Regions from separate parts of the Caballeronia sp. GACF4 genome, predicted to be linked through region 2. Evidence: riboswitches for the same ligand, from Rfam matches in the RefSeq annotation. Region 2 holds a riboswitch; the other holds the start of a gene.
What was found. A riboswitch is a leader RNA that binds a small molecule or an ion and turns the genes downstream of it on or off. The one in region 2 is predicted to bind cobalamin.
Positions count from the first base shown of each region.

Region 1 (17,360 bases), on a different contig from region 2:
CGCAGATGCCGCTCGATCGCCCGCTCCCAGCCGTTCGAACGCAGCCACGCCAGATCGCGCTGCACGCTTTTCGACCCAGGCAACACGATCAAGTCGGCGGGCGGCGGCGCCATGCCCGGCCGAACGTACTCGAAATCGACTTGCGGATGCGCCCGCAGCGCATCGAAGTCCGTGTGATTGCTGATGCGCGGCAACGCCGGCACGATCACCTTCAGCGTCGATTCCGCGCCGCGCGACCGCGCCTGCGACGGCAGCATGTCCTCGGCATCGAGCGTGAGGCCATGCAGATACGGCAAGACGCCGAGAACCGGCTTGCCGGTCTGCGTTTCGAGCCATTCGAGCCCCGGTGTCAGCAAGCCGATATCGCCGCGAAACCGGTTGATGACGAAGCCGCGCACTCGTGCCCGCTCACTTTCCGAAAGACACGCGAGCGTGCCGACGAGATGCGCGAACACGCCGCCGCGATCGATGTCCGCCACCAGCACGACCGGGCAATCGACTCGTTCCGCGAAGCCCATGTTGGCGATATCGCGATCGCGCAGATTGATTTCGGCGGGACTGCCCGCGCCTTCGACGATCACCGCGTCGAATTCGGCCGTGAGCCGCGCGTAGGACGCGAGCACGGCATCGAACGCGGTGCGCTTGTATTCGTGATACGCCCGCGCGTCCAGATTCGCATGCGCGTGACCGTGGATGATCACTTGCGCGCCTCGATCGCTCGTCGGCTTGAGCAGCACCGGATTGAAGTCGATGCGCGCGGGCACGCCCGCCGCGATTGCCTGCAGCGCCTGCGCCCGGCCGATCTCGCCGCCATCCACCGTGACCGCGCTGTTGAGCGCCATGTTCTGCGGCTTGAACGGCGCGACCTTCACGCCGCCGCGCCGCGCGAGCCGGCACAGGCCCGCGACGAGCGTGCTCTTGCCGGCATCGGAAGTCGTGCCCTGAATCATCAGCGTGCCGCGCGGCGTGAAAGACATGGAATGCGGTCCTCGGGTGAAAGCCTGCATCTTAGCCCGCCGGTACAATATTGCGATGACCACGACCCACTCTCCACGCAACCTCATCTTCGTTCTCGGCGGCGCTCGTTCGGGCAAAAGCGCGCACGCCGAACGCCTTGCCAACGAGAGCGGTTTGCCCGTGACATACATCGCGACTGCGCGCGTCGGCAGCGACGCCGAGTTCGCCGAGCGCGTGCGGCATCATCGCGAAAGACGGCCCGCGCACTGGACGCTCGTCGAAGCGCCGCTCAGTCTTGCCGATGCCGTGCGCGACGCGGACAGGCCGGGCGCGTGCGTGCTCATCGACTGCCTGACGCTCTGGCTCGCCAATCTGCTCTTCACAACCGATAACGCCGACGCGCAGAACGCGTCACTGCCGCGCGAGGCCACCGATGCCTTCGATGCCTTCGACCGCGCGCTCGCCGCCGTGCGCGGCACGGTCATCGTGGTATCGAACGAAATCGGCTTGGGCGTGGTGCCGCTCGGTTCCGTCACGCGCCTTTATGTCGATGAACTCGGCCGATTGAATCAACGCGTCGCCGCCGCAAGCACGCGCACGACGCTGATGGTCGCGGGTCTGCCGATCGCGCTGAAAGGCTGACCGGCGATGCTCCTGCTTTCCTTTTACTCGATGTCCTTGCTCGCGGTGCTCGGCGTGATCGTCGATCGCATGTTCGGCGAGCCGCGCACGCGGCATCCGCTCGTCGCCTTCGGGCGATATGCGACGAAGCTCGAAGCGCGCATGAACACGGGGCATCGGGCGCGGCCGGCGGGCATGCTTGCGTGGCTTGCGGCCGTCGTGCCGCCGGTGTTGGTCGCATGGGCGCTCGTGAGCGTGCTGCCGCCCGCGTATGCCGCGGCCGTGCATGTGATCTTGCTGTGGTTCGCGCTCGGCGCCAAGAGCTTGCGTCAGCACATTGCGCCGATTGCCCGCGCCCTCTCGCTCGGCGACCTCGAAAGCGCGCGCAAGCTCACCTCGCGGATCGTGTCGCGCGATACCTCGCAAGCCGACGAGAACGCCCTTTCGCGCGCGGCCGTCGAATCCGCGCTCGAAAATGGCAACGATGCGATCTTCGGGGCGCTCTTCTGGTTCGTGATCGCGGGCGGGCCGGGCGCGCTCGCGTTTCGCCTCGCCAATACGCTCGACGCGATGTGGGGTTATCGCACGCCGCGTTACCTGCGCTTCGGCTGGGCGGCGGCGCGCATCGACGATGTGCTCAACTTCATTCCCGCGCGCCTCACGGCGGCGAGCTACGCGCTCGCGGGCGACACGCGCATGGCCTGGCATTGCTGGCGCACGCAGGCGCGTGCGTGGGACAGTCCGAACGCAGGGCCGGTGATGGCCTCGGGCGCGGGCAGCCTCAATGTGCTGATTGGCGGCGCGGCGGTTTATCACGGCGTGCTCGAAGCGCGTCCGACGCTCGGCGCGGGGCATGAGGCCACGCCGAGGCACGTGGTCGCGGCGTTGCGGCTCGTCGAGCGTTCGATCTTGCTGTGGCTTGCCATCCTGCTCGTCTTTGCCTTGATGAGCGCGTCCGGACATGGGTGATTCTTCTGTTTCGATTCGACGCGTCCATCACTTCGCGCCTTCCACACGCCATCATGTCTGATCCACTGCGTCCCATCCGTCACGGCGGCAATCTGCGCGAAGCCGCGCTTCGATACGGCATCGCGCTCGACGACTGGCTCGATCTTTCGACGGGCATCAACCCCTTAGGCTATCCGGTCCCGCCCATTCCGCCCGATGCCTGGCGCCGTTTGCCCGAAGACGCCGATGGTCTCGCCGAACTCGCCGCGACTCATTACGGCGCGCCGCTCGCGCTGCCCGTCGCGGGTTCGCAGGCCGCCATTCGTGCCTTGCCGTGGCTCTTGAAGAAGGGCACGGTAGCCATCGCACCGTTGACGTATGGCGAGTACGCGCCGGCGTTCGTGCGCGCGGGCCATTCGGTCGTACCGCTCGATGTAAATGCCGACACGTTGCCGAATGCCGTCGATCACGTGATCGTCGCCAATCCGAACAACCCGACCGCCGAGCGTCTCCCGCGCCACGTCTTGCTGCATTGGCATGCGAGGCTGGCATCGCGCGGCGGTACGTTGATCGTCGATGAAGCATTCGCCGATGTCGATCCCGCCGAGTCTCTTGCCGGTCGCAGCGCGGATGCGGGGCTTGTCGTCCTGCGCTCGGTCGGCAAGTTCTTCGGGCTCGCGGGAATTCGCGCGGGCTTCGTGCTTGCCGCACCCGATGTGATCGCCATGCTCACCGATGCGCTGGGTTCATGGACCGTCAGCGGCCCCGCGCGTCACGCGGTGCGGGCGGCTTTCGAGGATCGCGCGTGGCAACGGGAAACCCGCGAACGCTTGCAGCGCGATGGCGCACGGCTCGCGGCGCTTATCGCGCATCATGGGTTCGACGCGCGTGCGACGCCGCTTTTTACGTCGTTCCAGACATTGGATGCGAGCGGCTTGCAGCATGCGCTTGCCACGCGCGGTATCTGGACGCGGCTCTTCGATCCGGCTGGGATGACGCCGAGTTTGCGCATCGGCTTGCCAGGCAGCGAAGGAGAATGGGTGCGGCTTGAACGAGCGATGGCGGAGGTTTGCGCGTGACGTCGAAATCTTTCTGGCGCACCTTGGCTGCGCGGATCGGCTTGCTTGGCAGTGAAGTCAATCGGGCGCAGCTTGAACGCTCGCTCCCGGTGGCTTGCGCGTGAGCTTAGAACTCGTCTTGCGCACCTTGGCTGCGCGAATCGGCTTGCTCCGGCGCGCAAGCAACCGAGGTCTGCGCGCGTTCGCCGCGCATTCGCTTCGACACGCCGTTCCGCATGTCCTTCTCGCAACGACGTTGACGCTGAGCGCATCGCCCTCTGTCGCCGCTATCACCGTCACCGACGACAGCGGCTCCAGCATCACGCTCGCGACACCCGCCACGCGCGTCGTGAGTCTCGCTCCGCATGTCACCGAATTGCTGTTCGCGGCGGGCGGCGGGTCGCGTATCGTCGGCGCGGTGACGTATAGCGATTATCCGAAGGAAGCGCAGGCTATCCCGCGCGTCGGCGACAACAAGGCGCTCGATCTGGAGCGCATCGTCGCATTGCATCCGGACTTGATCGTCGTATGGCGGCATGGCAATGCGGCGCGGCAGATGGATCGGCTGCAAGCGCTCGGCATTCCGATCTTCTTCAGCGAACCGCGCCATCTCGACGATATCGCGAGCAACATCGACCGGCTCGGCGCGTTGCTCGGCACGGAAGCGAACGCACGCGCGGCGTCGGCTGCATTCACGCGCGATATCGGCAGTCTGCGGACGCGTTATGCGCAACGTCCGCCGGTCGGCGTGTTTTATCAGGTGTGGGACGACCCGCTCATGACGCTCAACCGCGACAACGTGTTCAGCGAAGTGATCGCGTTGTGCGGCGGCGTCAACGTCTTCGCCGCGAACGACACGCGCGTGCCGACCATCTCGACCGAAGCCGTGCTCGCGGCGAACCCGGAAGCCATCGTCACCGCGACGCCCGGCGCGACGACGCCGAATCGCGCATTACCCGCACTCGATCGATGGAAGCGTTGGGGTTCGCTCACCGCGGTGGCGCGCGGCAACCTCTTCGGTATCGATGGCGATCTGATCAATCGGCCGACGCCGCGCATCGCGCTGGGCGCGGCCGAGCTTTGCAGGGATCTGGAGCAAGCGCGCGGGCGTCGCGAAAAGTGACCGAAGCGGCCCTGCCCTCAGGCATTCCACCGCACCAGCAGCCACTTCCCTCTCACGCGCCTGAACTGCACGATCGCGCCGAATTCGATCGGCCATTGCAACACGCTCGCGCGCTCCATCCCGAGCATATGCGCTGTCAGCACGCGCATGACGCCAGCATGCGCGATCACATGCACCGGCCGGTCGGCACGCTCGATATCGCGCAACCAGGCCTCCACGCGCCCGGCGAACTGCACGAGACTCTCCCCGCCGTGCGGCCTCGCGTGTTCGATATCCGCGGCCCAGGCATCGATCAGCGCGCGATCGATCGCATCCCACGCGCGCCCTTCCCATGCGCCGAAGTTCATCTCGGCGAGGCGCGCATCGACGTGAGGCGCGATGCCACCGCTCAACGCCGAGGCCAGCGATGCACATCGCACGAGTCCGCTCGAATGCCAGCCATCGACACACGCGGGCACGTTCAGCGACAGCATGCGCGCCTTCAGAGCGCAAGCCGATGCATTCACATCGCGCAGCAAGGGAACATCGGTCTGGCCGTAGCACACGCCTGCATCGACGCGCACGGCTGGATGCCGGATCAGTACGAGATCCATGCGAGCCCGATGAGATAAATGGCCAGTTCGAACACCTGTTGCGCGAAGCCGAGACAATCCCCCGTATAGCCGCCGATGCGCTTCACGAAGTAACGTCCCATCGCCCAGCGCAGCACCGTGAGCAACGCGAGCGTCAGGCAGGCGAATTTCCAGTCGACGACAAAGAGCCACGGCACGCCGAAGATCATCGCAATCAGAAACGAGCCCGCGCTCATGCGCTGTGCGACCGGCTTCGCCTTGCCCTCGGCGCGCACATAGTCGAGCGTGACGAGATAGCTGATGGCGAAAACGCGGCTCGCGGCGTGCGCGGCGATCAGCAACCATGCGGCAATGAGCGGCGGCGTGCTCGCAAGCGTCTGCCACTTGAGCGCCAGTGCAATGACGAGCGCAATCGCGCCGAACGCCCCGATGCGCGAGTCATGCATGATGCGCAACACGTCATCGCGCGTATAGCCGCCGCCGAAGGCATCGGCGCAATCGGCAAGACCGTCTTCGTGGAACGCGCCGGTCAGCACGAGCGTGGCGGCCATCGACAGCAACACGGCAACGCCCAACGGAAGCACGCGCAACGCCGCGAGCAGGACGAGCGCGGCAACACCGCCGACCATCACGCCGACGAGCGGAAAATAACGCGCCGCCGCGTTCAGATAAGCGCGCTCGAAGCCAACCCAACGCGGCACCGGCACGCGCGTGAAGTAACCGAGCGCGGTGAAGAAGTAGCGCAGTTCGACGAGCGGACGGGTCATTGCGGCAAGCGGGTCGAGACGCCCGCGCGCCTGAACGCAGTGACGCGCCCCGACCTCGCGCAGCGCTTGCGGATGATGCTCATCGCCGTCACTCTCGCTTATCCGTGACACCCGCCGCCTCGAAGCTCGCCATCTCATCGACGAACGCAACGGCCGCGCGCAGGATCGGCAACGCGAGCGCCGCGCCCGTGCCTTCGCCAAGCCGCATGTCGAGTTGCAACAGCGGCTCCGCATGCAGATGCGCGAGCATGCCCCGATGCCCCGCCTCGTTCGACGCATGCGCGAACACGCAGTAGTCGAGCACCTCGGGTGCGATCTTCGCCGCGACGAGCAGGCCGGAAGTCGCGATGAAGCCATCGACGAGAATCGTCATGCCCGCGTCCGCCGCAGCGAGACACGCACCCGCGATCATCGCGATCTCGAAGCCGCCGAACGTCGCGAGCGTGTCGATTGCATCGCCTTCGGCCGCATGCAACGCGAGCGCTCGGCCGAGCACGTCGCGCTTGTGCGCAAGGCCGCGATCGTCGAGACCCGTGCCGCGTCCGACGCATTCGCCAATGGGCACACCGCACAGACGGCTCATCAGGCACGCCGCCGCCGACGTGTTCGCAATCCCCATCTCGCCGAAGCCGATCACGTTCGTACCGAGCGCCGCATGATGCCGCACACGCGCCGCGCCGCGCGCGATGCCTTCAAGCGCGGTCTCGCGCGACATCGCCGCTTCCTTCGCGAAGTTGCGCGTGCCGAGGCCGAGCGACAGACGCTCGTAGCCGCTATCGATGGGAATCGGTGTCGCCACGCCCGCATCGACCACTTCGAGCGTCATGCCGACCGAACGCGACAGCGCGTTTATCGCCGCGCCGCCCGCCAGAAAATTCGCGACCATCTGCGCGGTCACTTCTTGCGGATACGGACTCACGCCCTCGGCCGCGATACCGTGATCGCCCGCAAACACGATCATCGCCGGGCGCTCGATGCGCGGCTTCGTCGTGCGCTGAATCACGCCCATTTGCAGCGCGAGCGTTTCGAGCCGACCGAGGCTGCCCGGCGGCTTCGTTTTCGTATCGATGATGCGTTGCAGTTCGGCTTCGCGCGAACGGTCTGGCGCGCGGGGCGTGGGCAAGTCGTGGGCGTTTGACATCGGCAATCCTTCAGGTGCGTGCAACGGGAATGGACGGCACGAGCGCTTCGTGCTCGCCATCGCGAATCAAGGCTAGCGGATAGCCGAACGCGGCGCTCGCGCGTTCAGGCGTGAGCACGTCCGCGACGAGACCGGCGTGCGCGCCGCCCTTGCCATCGAGCAAAAGCGCGTGCGTCGAGAAGCGCCGCGCGAGATTGAGATCGTGACACGAGAAAATCACCGTGCGGCCGGACTTGCGCGCGGCGTCGGCCAGTACGTGCAGACAATCGATTTGATGATGCAGGTCCAGATGCGCGAGCGGTTCGTCGAGCAGCAAGAGCGGTGTGTTTTGGCACAGCACGGCGGCGAGCGTCACGCGTTGCCGTTCGCCGCCCGACAATGTCAGGACATCGCGCGAGGCGAACGATAGAAGACCGAGCGCATCGAGCGCGGCATGCGCGGCAGCGCGGTCTTCGGCGCTTTCCCAGCCCCAGCCCGTGACATACGGAAAGCGGTTCAGCAGCACGGTGTCGAGTACGGTCGCGCTGAAGGCATCGTGCGAGCTTTGCGGCATCAGCGAGCGCGCGCGTGCGAGATCCGCCGCGCGCCAGGATGCGAGCGCGCGGCCATTGAGCGATATCGCGCCTTCGGCCGGCTTTGTCAAACCCGCGAGCACGCCAATGAGCGTGGTCTTGCCCGCGCCGTTCGGCCCGGCTATGCACCACATCTCGCCCGCGCCGATACTTTGCGTGAGGTCTTCCACGAGCGTGCGAGCGCCCGCGCGCAAGCTGACGTGTTCGATATGCAGGGTCATCGCGGTCTCGCCAGCAGCATCCACAGGAACATCGGCACGCCGACGAGTGCGGTCACCACACCCACCGGCAATTGCGCGGGCGCGATCGCCGTGCGCGCGACGAGATCGGCGCTCATTACCGCGAGGCCGCCCGCCAGCGCCGACGCCGGCACAAGCATGCGCTGATCGTTGCCGAACGCGAGCCGCAATAGATGCGGCACGACGAGCCCAACGAAGCCGATGGTGCCCGCCGTCGTGACAGCCGCCGCTGCCGCAAGCGATGCGACGAGATACACCGACAGCCGCACGCGCGAGACAGGCACGCCGAGCGAACGCGCGGCCGTATCGCCACGCAACAGCACGTTGAGTTGCGGCGCGAGCGGCACGACGACGATCATCGCGACGACGAGCGCGATCAGCGCGGGCCACGGCGTCGCTGCGCCGTTCAGGTCGCCCGTCAGCCAGAAGATCATCCCGCGCAAGCGATTCTCCGGCGCAATGCTGAGGATCAACGTGATGAGCGCGCCCCAGCCCGCCGCTATCACCACGCCTGTCAGCAGAAGACGCGGCGAGGCATCGCGATCGCCGTGCCACAGGTCGCGTCGCGCGAGTCCGAGCACCAGCACGATGGATGCGAACGCGCCCGCGCACGCCGCCAGATCGATGCCCCACCACGGCAGCGACGCGAGCATCGCCGTGAGCGCGAAGGTCGCCGCGCCGCCGGATACGCCGAGCACGTACGGCTCGGCCAGCGGATTGCGCAACAGCACTTGCAGCAGCGCGCCGGAAAGCGCGAGCAAGGCGCCCGAAGCGAAACCCGCAAGCGCGCGCGGCAAACGCAAGGTGAGCACGATGTCATCGGCGATATCGGGCGCGGCCGCATGCGCGTGCAGCAACGCCGCGATGGCGCGCGGCAAGGGCAACGCGACGCTGCCGAGCGCGAGCGACGCCGCAAACACAAGCAACGCGGCAAGCCCGAGCGCAGCCCAGATGCCTAACGCGCGTTTAGCGTTCATCGCGCGGCGCAGGTCAACGGTGTCGCTCACGACGGGCGCCAGCCGAGCGTGACATAAGCGCCGCGCCTCGGCGTGTTGTACGAATAAGCCAGTTCATAGTTCCGGTCGAAGAGGTTGTCGACACGCGCGCTCACGTACCACGACTTCGTGATGTCATAGCGCGCCGACAGATTCACGACGCCATAGCCCGCGAGCGTCGAATCGTAATCGCTGCGCGCACCGCTCACGATCCACTCGCCACCCACGCGCCAGCTTCCTATCGAGCGATGCGCGCTGAAACTCGCGAAACGCCGCGCACGGCGCGTCAGGTCCTGATTGCCGGTTTCATCGACGGGATTCTGGAACGTCACGCCCGCGCGCAAATCAGTGGCGCCGACATGCCCTGCCCACGATCCCTCGACGCCCTGCACCTTCGCGCGTCCGACGTTCTGCGCGATATATAAGCCGCTGCCGTCCGATACGTAATCGATCAGATTCGAATAGCGCGTCTGAAACGCCGTCACGCGCAGCACGCCCACTTGGTCCGATGCGTACTGCAGCGCCGCTTCCACCGAATGACTGCGCTCGGGCTGAATGGACGGATTGCCGCTGAACGGATAGTAGAGATCGTCGAAGCTCGGCGCGCGGAACGACGCCGCGTAACTCGCGCTCGCGCGCCAGTGCGTGTCGATGTTGTACGCATAGCCCAGATAGTAGCTGTTCGCGCCGCCGAAATCGGAATACTGGTCGTGGCGCAGATTGGCCTGCACTTCGCTCGGACCGAAGCGTCCCACATAGCCCGCGTACACCGAATTCACGTGACGATCCGGCGCGCTGAACTGATCCGAATCGAGCGTCTGGTCGAGATGTTCGTAGCCGAACAGGAGCTTGTGCGCCTCCGTCAGGCGAAAGTCGTTCTGCCACAGATACTGGCGATCCTCGGAATTGAAGCGGCTCGTATAGATGCCGTTCTGCTCGATGTTCGCGCGGTCCTGTCCCTGCGCGACCGTGAAATGCGTGGTCCACTGGTCCGTGATACGGCCGTTCGCAAACACCGATGTCGACCGCACGCGACTGTGCGAATCGTTGAGATCGCCGGGCAAGCCGTAGGCATCGTCGAAACTGTCGATGCCGTTCGACTGATAGAAGCGCACGCCCGCGTCCCATTTGTCGCCGAACTTGTGGCGCAGCGTGGCCGCGACGCTTTCGTTCAGATAACCGTTCGCGTTCGGATTGGCGTTGGGCGCGAGCGCGGGATCGATCGACGAGAAACCATCGGTCTTCTCGCGCGATACGTTGAAGCTGAAGGTCGTGCGGCCTTCGCTATCGAGCGCGCCGGAAACGCCCGCCGCTTGCCGCTGCGTGTGATAGCTGCCGTATTCCGTCTCGAAGTAGAAGCGCGGCGGATGCGCCTCGCCGTCTTTCGTGAAGATCTGCACGACGCCGCCGATCGCGCCCGAGCCGTACAGCGCCGACACGTTGCCGTTCACGACTTCGATGCGGTCGATCTGATCCGGCATGATCTGCGCAAGCTGCGCCGAGCCGAGCGATGCGGACTCCACACGCACGCCGTCGATCAAAACGAGCGATTGCGTCGAGGACGCGCCGCGTATGAACGCGCTTGCATTCGCTCCCGGGCCGCCGTTGCGCGTCACCTGCACGCCGGGCGCAAGACCGATGACGCCGAGCGCGTCGTAGGCATTGCTATCGGCGATATCCTGGGCGTCGAAGAGCGAAGTCTGCGCGATCGTATCGGCGAGAGGTTGCGCGGTGCGCGTCGCGGTCACGACGACGGGTGCGAGCGGCGGTTGCGAGGCTTCGTCCGCGAGCGCTTCATGAGCGAGCAGCCATGTGTTGAGGGCGACGAGCGCGGCGCGTTCGATCGTTTTGCGTCTGCCCGCGTGTCGGGCAAGTGGCGATACCATGCGTGAAATGTTCCCATGCGTAGGCTGGCGCGACCTCGCTCCCCGCAAGGCCAATGCGCGACGAGCGCGCTCGAATGCGAACAGACGAACGCGCTGAACAGTTGGCCGGTATCCGGGCTGGCGACACACCGTCCCGCCTTCCCACGCATGAAGCGCAGTGGCATCGACACGTTTTTCGCCTTGCCTGCGTCGAGCGGCGGATTCTTGCGAATCAGACAAACTCGCAAGCAAACTCACACGACGGCGCGGCGAAAAACGCGCAAGGGACGACTTGCAACTTGCGTTGCGGTCGCTTACCGTTGCGGGGGCAGCACAGGTTGGCGTGGCCTTGGCGGCGCCGCTTCCTGTTTCCCGTTTGACTGCGCCCGCAAAAGAATGCGGACGCGAGCACCAAAAGTGCGGCAAGTGTAGGAGCGCGATTCAGGACCGTCAAGAAACGACCCTGGCCCATCATCGCAAGACACACGGCTCACGACGAACCCAACTAGAACCCGCCGTCGCAACACATCGGCAGCGCCCGCGCTTTCCACACACGAATGCATCGCGATGCACGCATGATCGCGTGCTGTTACGTCTCGAAACGAGACAATTATCGGAAGCTCCGTTGAACCGCGCTAGAATGCGAGGTCTTTAGAGGATGCAGCACATGCTCAACGAACTCGAATCACTGTCAGGAAATATCGGCCGGCTGATCCAGATCAGCGAGCGGCACAATCAGGCGCGTCTCGCGCTTGAAGCACAAATCGAACAACTGCGTAGCGACTACGCGAACGTGCAGGCAGAGCTCGTGCAAATGCGCGAAGAGCGCGACACGCTCCAAGCCGAACGTGATTCCCTCTCGGCCAAGATCGACGACGCGCAGGTCCGCCTGAACGCGATCCTCGAAAAGTTGCCGCGCGGCAAGTCCGCGAATCATGCCGAGACGGAAAATCAGCTCGATCTTCTCGATGCCCGTTCTCACGATGTGCAAGCCGCGCACGAGCATGCGCACGCGGGAGAGCACAGCGAGCATCATCACGGAGAGAAGGCATGACGACCACGCAGATCGAAGTATCCATTCTCGGCCAGCAATATCGCCTCGCCTGTTCGCCGGAAACCGAAGGCGCGCTGCGTGAAGCGGTGGCACGCGTCGACGCTGAGATGAACAAGGTGCGCAATGCAAGCAACGTGCGCGGGCAAGACCGCATCGCGGTGATGGCCGCGCTTTCACTCGCTTCCGAATTGCTGAGGCTGCAAGAAAGCGTGCGTCATGGCGAGGCCTTCCCCGCCGAGGAAATTCGCCGCACGATGCACTCCATGAACGAACAGCTTGGTGCTGTCATCGCGCAGTATGAAGTGCAGTGACCGAAGTGCCGCGACGCCGCTCCGTGGCGAACGCTAATCGGTCGCGCGATGTCAATCGAAAAAAGAAACTGCGCAATTGGTGTCGAGAGGCTGCATTAGACATTCGATTGGTGTAGAGTGACTACTCCCTGCCTGGTTCGCCAAGGTCATATATTCCTTGAACCAATGCTACATTGGCACGGTTGTGGAAACTTGCAGCACGGGCGCGCGCGTCACTCTGTCTGATGTACCCGAAGTGTTGCTTACTGCGACCAATCTTGAACCCAGGTTCAGGATGCCGGCCTAGCGGCCGAGGTGGGGACCCTACTCCAGCGGCATCGGTTCATACCGATGCCGTTTGCTTTTGTCGAGCCCGTTTTAAAACCCCGTTGCCGAATCCATCATGCGCTACTGGCTGATGAAGTCCGAACCGGACGAAGCGAGCATCGATCATCTCGCGCACGCGCCGAAGAAAACCCTCCCGTGGACGGGCGTGCGCAACTATCAGGCGCGCAACTTCATGCGCGACCAGATGCAAGTCGGCGACGGCGTGCTCTTCTATCATTCGAGTTGCCCGGAGCCGGGCATTGCGGGCATCGCCAAAGTCTGTTCGACGGCCTATCCCGATCCCACTCAGTTCGACGCCAAAAGCCCGTACTTCGACGCCAAGTCCACGCAGGAGACGCCGCGCTGGATGCTCGTCGATGTGCGCTTCGTCAAGAAGACGCCGTTGATTCCGCTCGCGACATTGCGCGAACACGCGGAACTCGCCGACATGCAAGTGCTGGCGCGCGGTAATCGGCTGTCGATCACGCCCGTGACCGAGGCGCAGTGGCGCTTCATAACCGAGCGTCTGGTCTAGGGCGCGCGAATCGTTCAAGGGAACTAAGGGAACGAACGAAGCGCCTAAGTGCGGTCGCGAATCACGCGATGCTCTTGCACTCGGAGTCCTTAGATGATCGACAAGAAAACCGCCGCCGCCCTCGCCTTCGTCGCGATGTCGAGCGCCGCGCTCACGCTTCCGCTTTCGGCCGCCGCTCAGACGGTAATCACCAATCCGCAGCCATCCGGCGTGCTCTCGCTATCCGCGCAAGCTAGCGCGCAAGTGCCGCAAGATGTCGTCAACATCACGCTGTTCTACGAGCAGGAAGCGGCCGATCCATCGTCGCTCACCACCACGCTCAATCAGCGCGCCGAAGCCGCATTGCGCGAAGCAAAAGGCGTCGACAACGTTACTGCGAAAAGCGGCTCGTTCACGGTTTATCCGAGCACGGATCGCGACGGCAAGATCTCCGCGTGGCGCGGCCGCACGGAGGTCGTGCTGGAATCGCACGACTTCGCGGCGGCGTCCAAGCTCGCGGGCAAGATGAGTAACGCCATGCAAGTCGGCAGCGTCGCGTTCTCGCTGTCGCCCGAAGCGCAGCGCGCCGCCGAGCAGAAGCTCTCGACGCAGGCCATCGAGTCGTTCCGCAAGGAAGCGCAGGCCGCGAGTCAGGCGTTCGGCTACGCCAACTTCACGATCCGCGAAGTGAACGTGGGCCACAGCGGCGCGGGTCCGCGCCCGGTGATGATGATGCAGGCCCGCTCGCTTGGCGCGGACGCGAAGGTCGGCGCGCCGATGGCGCTCGAAGCCGGCACGACGACGGTGACCGTCGACGTGTCGGGTTCGGTGCAAATGGGGCGATAACTGCTGTACCGGAGAACGCGGCGTGATTTACGCCGCGTTGCCGGACACGCGTTTCTGACGTTTGTACGCCCACACCATCATGACGATGCCCGCGACGATCATTGGCAGCGAGAGCCATTGGCCCATCGAAAAGCCGAGCGCGAGGAGTCCGAGATAATCATCCGGCTCGCGCGCGAATTCCACCGTGAAGCGCGCGAGTCCATAACCGATCAGAAACAACGCCGACACTGCGCCCACCGGCCGCGGTTTGCGCGCGAAGAGGTAGATCACCGCAAACAGCACGAGCCCTTCCAGCGCGATTTCATACAACTGCGACGGATGGCGCGGCAGCATGTGATAGCGCGAGAAAATCTCCGAGAGATTGTATTGCGCATCGAACTGCGGATGCTTCGCGAGCCAGATGGCGTCGTCGTTGGTGGAGTTTTGGAAGAGCATGGCCCAGGGCGCGGCCGGGTCGGTCACGCGGCCCCACAACTCACCGTTGATGAAGTTGCCGAGACGCCCCGCCGCCAGCCCGAGCGGCACCATCGGCGCGACAAAATCCGTCACTTGCAGCCACGTGCGCTTGCGCTGAAACGCGAACAGGACCATCGCGAGCGTCACGCCGAGAAAGCCGCCGTGAAACGACATGCCGCCTTCCCAGACCTTGAAGATATCGAGCGGATGCGCGAAGTAATAACTCGCCTTGTAGAACACCACATAGCCAATGCGGCCGCCGAGAATCGTTCCGAGCACGCCGTAAAACAGCATGTCGTCGATGTCCTTGACGGTCCAGCCTTGCGCGGCGACATGCGGCAAGCGCAGACGCAATCTGCCGATGGCAATGGCCGAAATGAACGCAACGAGATACATGAGGCCGTACCAGCGCACGGCGAGCGGTCCGAGATGGATCGCGACGGGATCGAAATTGGGATGTATGAGCATCGTGTAATGGAAGAGCCAGGCGAACTTCAAAGGCGAATCATACGGCAACGACGGCAGCAGCCTGCGCGCGCACGATCTCGATGAGCCGGCTCAACACCGGACTCACTTCGGCCGCGCGCCACACGAGCCCGGTTTCGACCACGGGCCCCGGTTCCCGCAACGGGCGATACACCACGCCCGTGCGCCGCAGATGTCGCACCGACTGCGGCACGAGCGCGACGCCCATGCCGGCGGACACGAGGCTCACGATGGTCTGCATCTGTATCGCCTCTTGTCCGATGCGCGGCGTCAAACCGGCCGCGCCGTAGCAGCCCATAATGATGTCATACAAACCTGGCGCGAGACGCCTTGGAAAGACGACGAGCGGCGCGCTGGCCAAATCGTGCAGATCGACGGGCGTCTCGGTCCATTCGGCGGCGCCCTGCCCGAGTTCCTGCGCGGTATCCGTCGACATGGCGATGACGAGCGGCTCGCGCGCAATCGGCAGATACGAAAGCGTCATGGCGTGACGCGGCGGCAGCGGCGGAATCACGAGACCGGCATCGATACGGCCGGCCACGAGTTCGTCTATCTGAACATCGCTGGTGGCTTCCGTGAGTTGCAGACGCACGCCCGGATAACGCGCATTGAATTCGCGCAGTAACGCTGGCAAAAGGCCGTAATCCGCCGTGGAGACGAACGCGAGCGAGAGCACGCCCGCCTCGCCGCGCGAAAGCGACTGCGCGAGCGGACGCAAGGCGTCGGCGGCGGCAAGCAGGCGGCGCACCTCGGGCAACAGATCGCGGCCAACCGGCGTCAGTTCGACCGTGCGCCGCGTGCGTTCGAACAGCACGACGCCGAGCGCGTCTTCCAGCGCACGGATGGCCTGCGAGAGCGGCGGCTGCGTCATGGCGAGGCGCGCGGCGGCGCGGCCGAAGTGCATCTCCTCGGCGACGGTCACGAAGTAGCGCAGCAGGCGGAGTTCGACTGGCATCGATATGTTTTGCGACTCAATAGACCCTGAATAATATATTGGACAGATACATCGACGACACTGCATTCTTCCTGCACCACACCAAGAACCACGATCCCCTCAGGAGGCAGCCATGCCCTTCAATCGCCGCTCGAAACACATCACGCAGGGCGTCGCACGTTCGCCCAACCGCTCGATGTACTACGCTCTCGGTTACAAGGAGGAAGACTTCGACAAGCCGATGATCGGTATCGCCAACGGTCACTCCACCATCACGCCGTGCAACGCGGGTCTGCAGCGTCTCGCCGATGCCGCCGTCGAATCTATTCGCAAGTCCGACGCGAATCCGCAAATCTTCGGGACGCCGACCATTTCGGACGGCATGTCGATGGGCACCGAAGGCATGAAGTACTCGCTCGTCTCGCGCGAAGTCATCGCCGACTGTATCGAAACGGCCGTGCAGGGACAGTGGATGGACGGCGTGGTCGTGATCGGCGGCTGCGACAAGAATATGCCGGGCGGCATGATCGGCCTTGCGCGCATGAACGTGCCGGGCATCTACGTGTACGGCGGCACCATTCGGCCGGGCAACTGGAAGGGCAAGGACCTGACCATCGTGTCGTCGTTCGAGGCGGTCGGCGAGTTCACGGCCGGGCGCATGTCGGAGGAAGATTTCAAGGGTGTCGAGAAGAACGCGTGTCCGTCCACCGGTTCGTGCGGCGGCATGTACACGGCCAACACCATGAGCTCCTCGTTCGAGGCGCTCGGTATGTCGCTGCTCTATTCCTCGACGATGGCAAACCCGGATCAGGAGAAGGTCGATTCCGCCGGCGAATCGGCGCGCGTGCTCGTCGAGGCCGTGAAGAAAGATCTGAAGCCGCGCGACATCATCAACAAGAAGTCGATTGAAAACGCCGTGGCGCTCATCATGGCGACGGGCGGTTCCACCAATGCCGTACTGCACTATCTGGCTATCGCGCATGCGGCGGAAGTCGAATGGAGCATCGACGACTTCGAGCGCATGCGCAAGAAAGTGCCGGTGATCTGCGACCTGAAGCCGTCAGGCCAATATGTCGCGACCGACTTGCACAAGGCGGGCGGCATTCCGCAGGTGATGAAGATCCTGCTCGATGCGGGCATGCTGCACGGCGACTGCATCACGATCACGGGCCGCACGCTCGCCGAGGAACTGAAGGACGTGCCGAGCAAGCCGCGCGCGGATCAGAAGGTGATTTTTCCGATCGAGCAGGCGTTGTACAAGGAAGGCCACCTCGCGATCCTGCGCGGCAATCTCGCGGAAGACGGCGCGGTGGCGAAGATCACGGGCTTGAAGAACCCGGTCATCACGGGGCCGGCGCGCGTGTTCGAAGACGAGCAAAGCGCGATGGACGCGATTCTCGCCGACAAGATCAAACCCGGCGATGTCGTCGTGCTGCGCTATCTCGGCCCGCAAGGCGGCCCCGGCATGCCGGAAATGCTCGCGCCGACGTCGGCGATCATCGGCAAGGGGTTGGGCGAAACCGTCGGCCTCATCACCGACGGGCGGTTTTCTGGTGGCACGTGGGGCATGGTCGTGGGCCACGTCGCGCCGGAAG
Region 1 covers NZ_JALQDW010000002.1:603,211-620,570, reverse strand. The annotation lists gene NCR40_RS02930 (cobyric acid synthase) at 1-977, opposite strand, end outside; gene cobU (bifunctional adenosylcobinamide kinase/adenosylcobinamide-phosphate guanylyltransferase) at 1,033-1,599, shown strand; gene cbiB (adenosylcobinamide-phosphate synthase CbiB) at 1,606-2,547, shown strand; gene cobD (threonine-phosphate decarboxylase CobD) at 2,601-3,605, shown strand; gene NCR40_RS02910 (cobalamin-binding protein) at 3,841-4,707, shown strand; gene cobC (alpha-ribazole phosphatase family protein) at 4,725-5,300, opposite strand; gene NCR40_RS02900 (adenosylcobinamide-GDP ribazoletransferase) at 5,285-6,046, opposite strand; gene cobT (nicotinate-nucleotide--dimethylbenzimidazole phosphoribosyltransferase) at 6,135-7,187, opposite strand; gene NCR40_RS02890 (ABC transporter ATP-binding protein) at 7,198-7,980, opposite strand; gene NCR40_RS02885 (FecCD family ABC transporter permease) at 7,977-8,975, opposite strand; gene NCR40_RS02880 (TonB-dependent receptor domain-containing protein) at 9,002-10,879, opposite strand; cobalamin riboswitch at 10,966-11,289, opposite strand; gene NCR40_RS02875 (ATPase) at 11,526-11,912, shown strand; gene NCR40_RS02870 (cell division protein ZapA) at 11,909-12,223, shown strand; RNA gene ssrS (6S RNA) at 12,346-12,528, shown strand; gene NCR40_RS02860 (EVE domain-containing protein) at 12,606-13,064, shown strand; gene NCR40_RS02855 (SIMPL domain-containing protein) at 13,158-13,889, shown strand; gene lgt (prolipoprotein diacylglyceryl transferase) at 13,917-14,813, opposite strand; gene NCR40_RS02845 (LysR family transcriptional regulator) at 14,851-15,786, opposite strand; gene ilvD (dihydroxy-acid dehydratase) at 15,899-17,360, shown strand, end outside.
Region 1: linked by a shared signal. The riboswitch ahead of NCR40_RS02880 (TonB-dependent receptor domain-containing protein) and the one ahead of cobW (cobalamin biosynthesis protein CobW) in region 2 are both predicted to bind cobalamin.

Region 2 (13,018 bases):
TCGTGAGCGGCGCGCCCATTCTCTGCGATGCGCGCATGGTTGCCGAAGGCATCACGCGCGCGCGCCTTCCCGCGAATAATCGCGTGATCTGCACGCTCGGCGATGCCTCCGTGCCGGAACGCGCCCGTGCGATGCACAACACGCGCTCCGCTGCCGCACTCGAACTATGGCGGCCCGATCTTGCGGGTGCGATCGTCGCAATCGGCAATGCGCCCACCGCGCTCTTTCATCTACTCGACATGATCGACGACGGCGCACCGAAGCCCGCGCTCATTCTCGGCTTTCCGGTGGGCTTTATAGGCGCGGCGGAATCGAAAGCCATGCTTGCCGCCGACAGCCGTGGCATTCCTTTCGTCGCGTTGCTCGGACGACGCGGCGGCAGCGCGATGGCGGCGGCCGCCGTGAATGCGCTCGCATCGGAGGCCGAGTGATGAGCGGAAGACTCCATGGTCTGGGCGTCGGTCCGGGCGATCCCGATCTCATCACGGTGAAGGCGTTGAAGCTGCTCAAGGCGGCGCCCGTGGTCGCGTATTTCGTCGCGAAGGGGAAGAAGGGCAACGCGTTCGGCATCATCGAATCTCATCTCGAAGACACGCAGACGCGCTTGCCGCTCGTCTATCCCGTGACGACCGAAGCGCTCGAACCGCCACTTTGCTACGAGACGATCATCAGCGCGTTCTACGATGAATGCGCGCTCGCCATTGCGGATCATCTCGAAGCCGGCCGCGACGTGGCGGTGATCTGCGAAGGCGATCCGTTCTTCTACGGCTCGTACATGTATCTGCACGATCGCCTTGCCGCGCGCTTCGAGGCAGAAGTCGTGCCCGGCGTCTGTTCGATGCTGGGCGGCGTCGCAGTGCTTGGCGTGCCACTGGTTTATCGTAATCAGAGCCTTGCGGTGCTTTCGGGCGTTCTTTCGGAAACCGAACTAAAACGAAAGCTGGCGACGAGCGATGCCGCCGTCATCATGAAGCTCGGCCGCAACTTCGACAAAGTGCGTCGTGTGCTGGCGGAACTCGGGCTCGACAAACGCGCGTTGTATGTGGAACGCGCGACGATGGCGAATCAACGCATCGTGCCGCTGAACGAAGTCGATCCAATGGCATCGCCCTACTTCTCGCTGTTGATCGTGCCGGGGACGAAATGGAGCGCATAGACTTAGCGAAGCCGCTTGCCATCGTCGTGCTCGGCAACGGTGCGCTGACTATCGCGCGCAAGATTCAGGCGTGTCGTCCGGGATCGCTCGTTCATGGACTCGCTAGTCGCGTGAAGGTGGACGTCTCCTTCGACGACTTCGGCGCGCACGTGCGGGCACTCTACGCGGCAGGCTCGCCAATCGTCGCACTGTGTTCAGCAGGCATCGTAATTCGCGCGCTGGCAGCGTCGCTTGCGGATAAGGGCGCGGAGCCGCCGGTGCTCGCTGTCGCGCAGGACGGCAGCGCGGTCGTGCCGCTGCTCGGCGGCATGAGCGGCGTGAACGTGCTTGCGCGTGAAATCGGCCAGATGCTCGGTATCGTACCGGCCATCACGACGAGCGGCGAATTACGCTTCGGTCAATGTCTGCTCGCGCCGCCCGAAGGCTACGTACTGGCGGATATCGAACGCGGCAAGCGCTTCGTGTCCGACTTGCTTGGCGGAGCAACGACGCGCGTGGAAGGCCACGCACCGTGGCTCGATCAGGCAGCCCTTCCTCGCGCCGACGATGCGTTGCGCGCCATCCGCATCACGCCCGAAAGCGCCCACGATGAACACAGTCTCGTGATTCATCCACGTTGTGTGATTGCATGGATCGAAGATGACGCGACGAACGGCGATGTAGCGGAATGCGTACGCAAGGCACTTCAAGCACGAAGCCTCGCGCCGCTCGCACTCGCTGTGCTGGTCACGCCCACGCACGCAATGACATCGCAACGTCTTGCCGATGCCGCGCAAGCGCTCGACGTGCCATTGCGTTTCAGCGACGCCCCGCCTTTCGATGTTTCGCACAACGGCGACGTTGCATTGCACGTCGCGAACGCGCCCGTCGATGCGCAGGCGATAGGCCGTGCACGCGGCACGTTGACCGTGATCGGTCTCGGTCCCGGCAGCTCCGAGATGATGACGCCCGCCGCGAAAGCCGCGCTCCGTGCCGCAGAAGACGTGCTCGGTTACGAAACCTACGTGCGCATGGCAGGCCCGTTTCGCACCGATCAACGCGCGCATATGACGGACAATCGCGAAGAGTTGCAGCGCGCGCGACATGCGTTCGAACTGGCAAGCGAGGGACGCAGGGTCGTGGTCGTATCGTCGGGCGATCCGGGCGTGTTCGCCATGGCGGCAGCCGTGCTCGAAGCACTCGACAAGGAAGCGAACGCGTCATGGCATGCCGTGAAACTCGAGATCTTGCCGGGCGTATCGGCGTCGCTTGCCACGGCGGCGCGTGCGGGCGCACCGCTCGGCCATGACTTCTGCGTTTTGTCGCTATCGGATAATCTGAAGCCGTGGGGCGTCATCGAGAAACGCATAGCGCATGCGGGTCAGGCCGATTTCGTCATGGCGTTCTACAACCCGCTATCTAAGGCACGGCCCTGGCAATTCGATCGCGCGATCGAAATCGTGAAGCAGCATCGCGATGCCAAAACGCCGGTCGTGCTCGGGCGCGATGTGGGACGCGCGGGCGAGACGCTTCGCATCATGACGCTTGGCGAGTTGGACAGCACGATGGTGGACATGCGAACGATGGTGATCGTCGGATCATCGACCACGCGCGTGATCGGCGATGGCGCATGGGTTTATACGCCGCGATGGTATGAATGACACGGGCAGGCTACCGCAAGTCCGCGCTCAGTTCGCTCGCATGAAAGTACTCCGCCGCCCAGCGTAGCGCCAACGTGCTCGCTTGCCCGACTCCGAATTGCCCTTCATCGAAGTCCACCAGCACGACGCGGTCCGCGCACTGCGGCGGCGCGGGCGTCTCGTTCGTGCGGCCATCGGTCAGCACCCATAGCCAGCGACGCTGCGCGGGTCTTCGACGCGCGGCTCGTGCAAGCACGGTCTGCGCACTCGAAAGACCCAACGCCAGCGGCGTGCCACCACCGCCACCGATAGGACTCACCCAGCGCTCGTTCCACCAATGCGCGGCGCCCGGCTGACGACGCACTTCCGCACGCCCGCCACCGAAACATACGAGCGCGATTTCCGCACGCTCGCGATAGGCCCGATCGAACAACGCAATCAACAAGCCCTTGGCACGCGCGAGCCGTTCACCCGTGAGCATCGATCCCGAGCAATCGAGAAGAAAGCAATGCAACGACGCCGCTTCGCCCTGCACACGTCGATAGCGAAGATGCCGTGCATCGAGACGCTCGGCACGTTTCGCGCGTAGCGTCGATATCCAGTCGAGCGTGGTGCTTTCATCGCCTTCGCGACCGGTCATGCGACCGCGTGCCCGCGCTTCACGCCATCGAAGACGATGCTCTTGAGCATCCGCTTCGTGTCTCCGATGGCTCAGGCTTTTTTTGCGGCAAGCGGTCTGACTTGCTTGACCTTCGCCGTGCCTGCTGGCTCGGGCGGCATGTAGCCCCAATCGCTTTCATTCGTGCTGCCGTTATCGCGCGGGGCGGGCTGCTGCGGCGCTTCGCCTTGCGATGCATCGGCCTCGCGTCGTCGATGCTTCAGCACGGCGTCGGCCACGCGATCGACGTGAAGCGTCTGCACGTTGCTCGCGCCTTCGAATGCCGCGAGCGCTCTCGCCGCACGCAGCATCACGAGATCGGCGCGCAAGCCATCCACGTGGGCGGCGATGCAAAGCGCGCTCACGCGCGCATGCACCGCGTCGTCCGGATCGAGCGCGAATAGCACGGCACGTGCTGCATGAATGCGTTCTGCTAGCGCCGACTGTGCGTCGGCATGGCGTGCGCAGAATGCTTCAGCATCCATATCGAACGCGAGCCGCGCCCTGACGATCCGTTGCCGCACGCTCGCATCGAAGCAATTGTTCAATTCGACCGCGAGCCCGAAGCGGTCGAGCAATTGCGGACGCAATTCGCCTTCTTCGGGATTCATCGTGCCGATCAATACGAAACGCGCTTCATGCCGATGCGAAATACCATCGCGCTCGATGACGTTCACGCCGCTTGCCGCGACATCCAGCAACTGATCGACGAGCGGGTTGGGCAGCAGATTCACTTCATCGACATAGAGCACGCCGAGATGCGCTTTTGCAAGCAAGCCCGGCGAAAAGGTCACGCCGCCGTCGCGCAAGGCGCTTTGAATATCGAGCGTACCGATCAACTGCTCTTCGCTTGCGCCGAGCGGCAGCGTGACGAGCCGGCCTTCGGGCAATAGCTCGGCAAGGGCGCGTGCGGCAGTGGACTTCGCCGTTCCGCGTGGGCCGCTGACGAGCACGCCGCCAAGCGCCGGATCGATAGCCGCGAGCACGAGCGCCTGCTGCAAGGCCTCCTGCCCGACGAGCGCGGTAAAGGGAAACACCGGAAAATCAGCGTCGTTCGGGTTCAAGTCTGTCGGCCTTCGAGTTGCAGTTCGACATCGAGCAAATGGCGCGTCACGTCAGCGCGATAGCCGCCCGGCTCTTGCCATAAACCGCGCTCCATGGCTTCGAGCAGACGCTCGCATATCGATTGGAGCGCGTGAGGATTGTGCTGCGTGATGAACTCGCGCGTGTCTGCGTCGTTCACGTAAGCGTCGGTAACGAGCGCGTATTGATGATCCGATACGACACGCGCCGTGGCGTCGTATCCATAGAGATAATCCACCGTTGCAGCGAGTTCGGATGCGCCTTTGTAGCCGTGACGCTTGACGCCGTCGATCCATTTTGGATTGACCACGCGCGAGCGCACCACGCGTGCAATCTCTTCGTTCAAGGTCCGCACGCGCGGCGCGGCGGGATTGCTATGATCCGCGTTATACGCCTGCGGTTGCAGGCCCGAAAGATAACGCACGGCCGCGACCATGCCGCCCTGAAACTGATGGTAGTCGTTCGAGTCCAGCAGATCGTGCTCGCGGTTATCTTGATTCTGAAGCACGACATCGAGCGCGGAAAGCCGCGTGCCGAAGCTCGCTCGCGCATCCACGCCGTCTTGCGCCTGCGAATACGCATAGCCTCCCGTGCTTTGATACGCGGCCGAGAGATCGGCGTCGCTCTGCCATTGCTTCGCATCGATCAGTTCCTGCAAGCCCGCGCCATATGCGCCCGGCTTCGTGCTGAACACGCGCCAGCCTGCACGTTGCCGCGCTTCTTTCGCATTCATACCGCGACCGATCAGTTCATCGCGCTCACGCATGACGCGCGCGCGAATCGGATTGATATCCTCGGGCTCGTCTTCGAGTTCGGCGACGGCTTGCACCGCCGCATCGAAAAGATGCATGAGATTGGCGAAGGCGTCGCGAAAGAACCCCGATACGCGCAAGGTAACGTCGATACGCGGCCGGTTGAAGATGGAGATTGGCAGTATCTCGAAGTCCGTCACGCGATTGCTTCCCGCCGCCCACTTCGGCCGTACGCCGATCAGTGCGAACGCCTGGGCCATATCGTCGCCGCCAGTGCGCATGGTCGCCGTGCCCCACACGGAAAGGCCGATGGCGCGCGGGAAATCGCCGTGATCCTGCACGTGTCTTTCCACCAGCAGATTGGCCGACTTGAGGCCGATGGACCATGCGGCCTGCGTCGGCAATGCGCGTGTGTCGACCGAATAAAAATTGCGTCCGGTAGGCAACACGTCCGGTCTGCCGCGCGATGGAGAACCGCTCGGACCAGGCGGCACGAAGCGGCCCTCAAGCCCGCGCTTCAGTTGCTCGAGCTCTTGCGGACCACACGCGTCAAGACGCGCGAGCACATCGCCTTGCAAGCGTTCGAGCACCAGCGTCGTTTGCGGCCCCGGCGATTCGGCATCGCCTTGAAATAGTTGCAATGCTAACGATTCGAGGCGTTCGCGTGTATCGCCATGATGCCGCCAAGGCGCGTCGACCGCGTTTTGAAGCGCGTCGGGGCGAGGTCCATTCCATGGCGCCGCCCAGTCGGCATCGAGCGGATCGAACGCTTCACCGAGCGCGAGATCGCGCGCCATGGCCGTGATGAGACTTGCATTTGCACCGCGTCCGTCGCCGGTCGGAAAACGGCCCAATGCGAGCAGCGTATCGCGCCTTTGCACGCCTTCGGGTGATACGCCGAACACATGCAAGCCATCGCGTATCTGCGCTTCCTTCAGTTCGCACAGATAGGCATCGGCACGCGTAAGCAATGTGTCTTCACCCTGCAAGTCGCCCGGTGCGTCGAGCCCGAGTTCCTCATGCAATCTGTTCTCGACGATGTTCGCGAGGATGGACTTGCGCAGCAGCTTCGCGCGGCGCGTATCGACCATGAGCGCTTCGTAGTATTCGTCCACTTGTCGTTCGAGATCCTGCAGCGGCCCATAGTTTTCGGCACGCGTGAGCGGCGGCATCAGATGGTCGATGATGACCGCCTGCGCGCGACGCTTGGCCTGACTTCCCTCGCCCGGATCGTTCACGATGAAGGGATAGAGATGCGGCATGGGACCGAGAATGAGATCGGGCCAGCACGATGCCGACAACGCAACGCTCTTGCCCGGCAGCCATTCGAGGTTGCCATGCTTGCCGACATGCACGAGCGCATCGGCCTGGAAACGCAAGCGCAACCAAAAATAAAACGCGAGATACGCATGCGGCGGCACGAGCTCGGCATCGTGATAGCTCGCATAATCGTTGCGCTCGCGCGAGCGCGAAGGCTGAATGCCGATGAACACTTCACCGCAACGCAAGCCTGCAATCATGAAGCGGCCGCGCCGTATCGTCGGATCGTCTTCAGGCGCGCCCCATGTATTTTCCAGTGCTTGCCGTGCATCCAGCGGCAACGCGCGATAGGCATCGAGATAATCTTCGAGCGCAAGACTTTGCAGGGCCGGGCGAAGATCGCGCACGACAGGGTCGTTCGTCACGCCTCGCGTAAGCGCTTCGATGAGCGCATCGCCATGTTCGGGAATCTGGTCTAAGCGATAGCCTTCACGCTCGAGCAACTGCAAGATGTTGATGGCCGATGCCGGCGTGTCCAGTCCCACGCCGTTGCCAATGCGCCCTTCGCTCGCCGGATAATTCGCCAAGACGAGCGCGATGCGCTTGCGCTCGTTCGGCGTATGTCTGAGCTTGCACCAGCGCGCGCTGAGTTCGGCGACGAAGCGCATGCGCTCGGTATCGGCTTGATAACGCACCACGTCGACCTGCGTATGCGGGCATCGATAAGCAAGCCCCTTGAAGCTCACCGCTCGCGTGATGATACGGCCATCCACCTCGGGGAGCGCCACGTGCATGGCGACATCGCGCGAATTCAGGCCTTGATTGTCCTTCTGCCAGTCATCGCGATTGCCCCCGCTCAAGATCACTTGCATCACGGGCGCATCGCCGGCCACTTCGAATGCTTCGCTTTCTCCGATCACGCCCGCAGCGAACGCCGTGGTATTGAGCACGAGCGATGCAACATGCTGCGCGCACAAACGCTCCACTACTTCGCGGCTCAGACTTTCCTTGAGCGATGCAATCGCAATGGGCAGCGGATTCATGCCCTCGCGTTCGAGCGCTTCGATGAATGCATCGAACACAGCGGTGTTGCCTGATTGAAGATGCGCGCGATAGAAAAGAATGGCAACCACCGGCGCGCCTTCGGTCCAGCGTTCGCGCCAATCGTCGCTAGAAGCGCTTTCGCGCTCGGGGTGATAGATCGCGACCGCGGGCAACGCGCTCGGCGCGTGCGCTTCGCGTCCCCAACCGAACGCGCGATGCGCGATGGCGCGTAGAAACTCTTCGGCATTGCGCGCGCCGCCTTCACGTAAATAGCGCGACAGGTCGCGGCAGAACGCGGCATCGGCCGTACTCTTGCCGATGAGATTCGGGTCTTCCGAAAGATCGCCCGAAAACATGGCGAGCATTTGCTTTTCGCGCTTTGCCAAAGCGACGAGACGCTCGATACCGTAGGGCCAATACGATTCGCCGCCGAGATGATCGACGATGACGACCTTTGCATGACGCAGAATGTCGTCGACATAAAAGTCGACCGAAGCGTTCTGGCGCAGGAACGATTGATTTGCGAGCCGCACTTCCGGAAAGCCGGGGCCGAGACGTGGAAAGACGCTTGCGAGCAGCGCGAGCGTGGTATCGGCCGAACTGAGCACGACGATGGGCGCGCGCGTCTGCTCGATCCGCATCACGCCTGCGGCGTCGTCGACGAAGCCTCCCGGAGTCGTGCGCAGCAGATGCATCGCTCAGGCCTGCACGGGTAAGTTCTGCAACGCGGAAACGAAGGCACGTTGCAGCGTTTCGCGGTCGAGGTCCTCGCCGATAAGCACGAAGCGACTCGATGCCTCGCCTTCGTTCCAGCGCCTGTCGAAGTAACTGTCGAAGCGTCGCCCCACGCCTTGCACGACGAGCCGCATGGCGGCACCCGGCAACGCCGCGAAGCCCTTCACACGGTAAATCGTGTGCCTTTCCACCAGCACGTGCAGTGCCGCAAGCAGCTGTTCGCGCGACTCGACATCCGCTGCGACCACCACGGAATCGAACTCGTCGTGATGATGATCCGCATGACCGTCTTCGTCGGGCGAGCCATGATGGTCGTGCCGCAGATGAATGGTCTCTTCCGATGCGGATTGCAAGCCGAGCAGCGCATGCACGTCGAGTTTGCCCATCTGCGCGGGAACGATCTTCACTTCGGGCGGAATCTCGGGGCGCACGAGCGCATCGACCTTGCTCAACGCGGCGGCATCCATGAGATCGGTCTTGTTGACGATGACGAGATCCGCCGACGACAGTTGGTCTTCGAACAACTCATGCAACGGCGATTCGTGATCGAGATTCGGATCGGCCTTGCGCTGCGCATCGACGGCGATGGGATTTGCCGCGAACTGACCGCTTGCCGCAGCCGGACCGTCGACCACGGTAACGACCGCGTCCACGGTGAAGGCGTTCTTGATGGACGGCCAGTTGAAGGCCTGCACGAGCGGCTTGGGCAAGGCAAGCCCGGACGTTTCAATCAACACGTGATCGATACTGTCGCGCCGTTCAAGCAGTTGCTCCATCACCGGATAAAACTCTTCCTGCACGGTGCAACACAAGCAACCGTTCGCGAGTTCATAGAGATTGCGTTCGGCGGAGCCTGCTTCGTCGTCGCAACCGATACCGCAGCCCTTGAAAATTTCTCCATCGATACCGAGCTCGCCGAACTCGTTGACGATGACCGCGATGCGCTTGCCCTGCGCGTTCGAAAGAATGTGCCGCATCAGCGTGGTTTTGCCGCTGCCGAGGAAGCCGGTCACGACCGTGACGGGGATCTTGCGCGTTTGCATCGTTGCTCCGTGCTTGATTGATGCGTGCGCCCTATGCGTGATGGTGTGCGCGATGCGGTCTATTCGACCTTTGCAGCGGCATGGACATGGAAAAGCGCACGACTCGGTGGATCTGGGGATACGCCGCAACCCCGCGGCTAAGGAAATCCCTTCGGTAATTCTGGCCGGTATCCGGGCTGACGAAAATAGCCGCTTCGCCTTCCCGCGCCGGACGCTTTGAACGCCTAGCACAGTGGCTTTGAAACCGGCTTGCCGCGCATGTCATGCGTGGCTTTCGCTTACCGTTGCGGGGGCAGCACAGGTTGGCTTGCGTTCGCCTGAACGCGCGCTTCCTGTTTCCCGTTCAACTGCGCGCTAAAGACTTGGCGCGCGAGCACCTGAACTATTGAAAGTCTAGGGCTAGCGGGGTTAGGCGTCAAGAAAGCATGGTGCCTGCCTAAGCGTCCGGTATGGTATCTTTCCTCCGCCTTAAGGCTTTTCAAGTCGACCTCCATGAATTGGCTTCGTTTAGCATGAGCGCCGCGCTCGTCATCGGCATCGGCTGCCGCCGCGGCGTAAGCGCCGAAGCAATAGAACGCGCTGTGCGTGGTGCGCTTGGCACGCTCGCATTTGCCGATATCGCCAGCGTGGCAAGCATCGACGCTAAGAAAGACGAAACAGGATTGCTTGCATTTTGCGAGCGTCATCAATTGCGCGTGGATTTCTTTAGCGCCGATCAAATCGAGCGCGCGCCTGGGAAATTCTTATCGCAGGCCAGGCGGCATTTGAATGTCGACGGCGTATGCGAGCCTTGCGCGCTCATTGCCAGCGGCGGCCGGCTCGTCGTGCACAAGACTATCGCGGGCGGCGTGACGGTCGCTATTGCAGAGACACCATCGAAGAAACAAGCATGAAAACCGATACCGAATCGCATTTGCGCATGACCCAGCGGCGCAAGGAAGGCCATGAGAAAAAGCAGGCCGCCGCCGACCATGAAAAGGGCCTGTTGATCGTCAATACCGGCAACGGCAAAGGCAAGACCACCGCTGCATTCGGCATGGCCATGCGCGTGCTCGGGCACGGCATGAAACTCGGCGTGGTGCAATTTATCAAAGGCGCGCTGCATACGTCGGAACGCGATTTCCTTGGCGCAATCGCGCATTGCGATTTCGTGACGATGGGCGATGGCTATACGTGGAACACGCAAAATCGCGAGGCGGACATCGCCACGGCGCGCAAGGGATGGGACGAAGCACGACGCATGATCCAAAGCGGCGAGTATCAGATGGTCGTACTCGACGAGCTCAATGCCGTGCTCAAGTACGAATATTTGCCGCTCGAGGAAGTACTCGGCGTGCTAAAGGCACGGCCGGCCATGCTGCATGTCGTCGTGACAGGACGACACGCGGCCGATGAGCTCATTGAAATAGCCGATCTCGTCACCGAAATGCGCCTCGTAAAGCACCCTTATCGCGAGCAGGGCGTCAAGGCGCAACGCGGCGTCGAGTTCTGACGCAATGGCAGACTGTCCCGCACTCTTCATCGGCGCGAGCGCGTCGCATCAAGGCAAGACCACGGTGACGGCCGCGCTTGCACGTCATCACACGCGGCAAGGCAGGCGCGTGCGCGTCTTCAAGACCGGGCCGGATTTTCTCGATCCGATGATTCTCGAGCGGGCATGCGGGTCGCCCGTTTATTCGCTGCATCTTTGGATGGTCGGACTGGAAGCGTGCCGCGCGATGCTTTCCGCGGCCGCCAAGGAAGCCGACCTTATTTTGATCGAAGGCGTAATGGGCCTCTTCGATGGCACGCCGAGCAGCGCCGATCTCGCCGCTGCGTTCAATGTGCCAGTGCTTGCGGTAATCGGCGCGCATGGCATGGCGCAAACCTTCGGCGCGCTTGCGTTCGGACTTGCGCGTTATCGGCCCGATGTGCCGTTTCATGGCGTGCTTGCAAATCGCGTGGCGTCTGCGCGCCATGCACAGATGCTGGCCGAAGCCATCCCCGAAGGGCTGCGCTATTGCGGTCATTTTTCGAACGCGGACGATATCGCGCTACCCGAACGTCACCTCGGCCTTACTCAAGCGCGGGAAGTGGCGGACCTGGATGCGCGTCTCGACCGCGCCGCCGATGCCATTGCCGCGACCACGCTTGCCGATTTGCCGCCGCTCGTTCGCTTCGACGACGACATCACGCCAAGTGAACCGCCGCGTCTTCTCGACGGATTGCACATTGCGATCGCGCGGGACGCCGCGTTTTCATTTATTTATCCCGCGAATGTCGATTTGCTAAAGGCATCGGGCGCAAGCGTCAGCTATTTTTCCCCGCTAGCGGATGAGCCCGTACCCGCCCATGTCGATGCGCTCTACTTGCCCGGCGGCTACCCCGAGCTTCATGCCGCGACGCTTGCTTCCAATGCGTGCACGCGCGCTTCGATAAGAGAACATATCGCGCGCAATCGCGCGGTAGTCGCGGAATGCGGCGGTATGCTCTACCTGCTCGACGCACTGACGGATGTCGAAGGCAATCGTCATTCAATGCTAAGCGCCCTTCCCGGCGACGCCACCATGCAACGCCGTCTTTCGCGGCTGGCGATGCAACGAGTCGACACCGCCCACGGTCCACTCACCGGCCACACCTTTCACTATTCGACGCTCAAGACATCGATGCAGCCTTTCACGACAGCCACGCACGCAACGACAGGTGCGCAGGGCGAAGCGCTTTATCGTCATGGCGCGATAACGGCCACTTACATGCACGCTTACTGGCCATCGAATCCTGCAGCAATGGCTACGCTCTTTCGCGGCGAAGCGCTATGACGACATCGACCGAAATCGGGCCACGCGATCTCGCCGAGATGATCGAACGCGCCAGCACGCAGGAACCAATCGGCTCGCCGTGCACCGGCGTGTGCAAGCTCGATGCATCGAGCGGCCTGTGCGCGGGATGCTTTAGAAGCCGCGAGGAAATTAAATTCTTTAGAACGATGGACGATCACGCGAAGCTCGCGTTGTTCGACCAGTTGCTTGAGCGGCGCGCGGCCTCGCAATGAACGAAGGCCCGCGCTCGTGCTCAAGCGACGCGGGCCTTTTGATACCCATCGAGCATTCGATTCAGGCAGCGGCCATGCGACGCGCTGCCGGACGCTCGAGTTCACGTGACGCAAGCGCGCCGAAGAGCAGTCCAAGCGTTGCCCAGATCAATGCCTGGATACCGACGGCAGTCAGCCTGAAATTCCACAACAACGACGCGGAAAAGTCGGCGGGTACTTCGTCGACAGAAGGCAGTGCCACTTGCGCGATAACCATCAGGATGACATAACCAGCCGCCGCAATAAGCGCCGCGTTCCAGTTGCCGCGACGCGCCTGCAAGCGTCGCTGCGCATAGACCGCGAACACCGCGCCGACGATTGATATCGCCACCATGCCGAAGAAAAGCGCCGTACGCGGACCGATGGTTTCGGCATTGCCCACGGCGGGCGGGTTTGGGGGATATTTGATGAACGGCACGAGCGCAACGCTAACGAAACCAATGAGCGCAAGCAAAACCGACGTTCCGCGCGCATGCAACGAGCCGAGCCGCCCATAAGCCAAGGCAAAGATCAGCGAGAAAATACCGCCTAAAGCCGTGCCGAACACCACCACGCCCGTTAGTAAGCCCAAACCCGCTTGCGTGTCCCGGCTAACGAG
Region 2 covers NZ_JALQDW010000018.1:556,275-569,292, forward strand. The annotation lists gene NCR40_RS17635 (precorrin-8X methylmutase) at 1-431, shown strand, start outside; gene NCR40_RS17640 (precorrin-2 C(20)-methyltransferase) at 431-1,156, shown strand; gene cobJ (precorrin-3B C(17)-methyltransferase) at 1,144-2,796, shown strand; gene NCR40_RS17650 (vWA domain-containing protein) at 2,807-3,415, opposite strand; gene NCR40_RS17655 (magnesium chelatase ATPase subunit I) at 3,487-4,497, opposite strand; gene cobN (cobaltochelatase subunit CobN) at 4,494-8,267, opposite strand; gene cobW (cobalamin biosynthesis protein CobW) at 8,271-9,350, opposite strand; cobalamin riboswitch at 9,496-9,746, opposite strand; gene NCR40_RS17670 (cobalamin biosynthesis protein) at 9,863-10,243, shown strand; gene cobO (cob(I)yrinic acid a,c-diamide adenosyltransferase) at 10,240-10,842, shown strand; gene NCR40_RS17680 (cobyrinic acid a,c-diamide synthase CobB) at 10,847-12,148, shown strand; gene NCR40_RS17685 (DUF1289 domain-containing protein) at 12,145-12,381, shown strand; gene NCR40_RS17690 (CbtA family protein) at 12,443-13,018, opposite strand, start outside.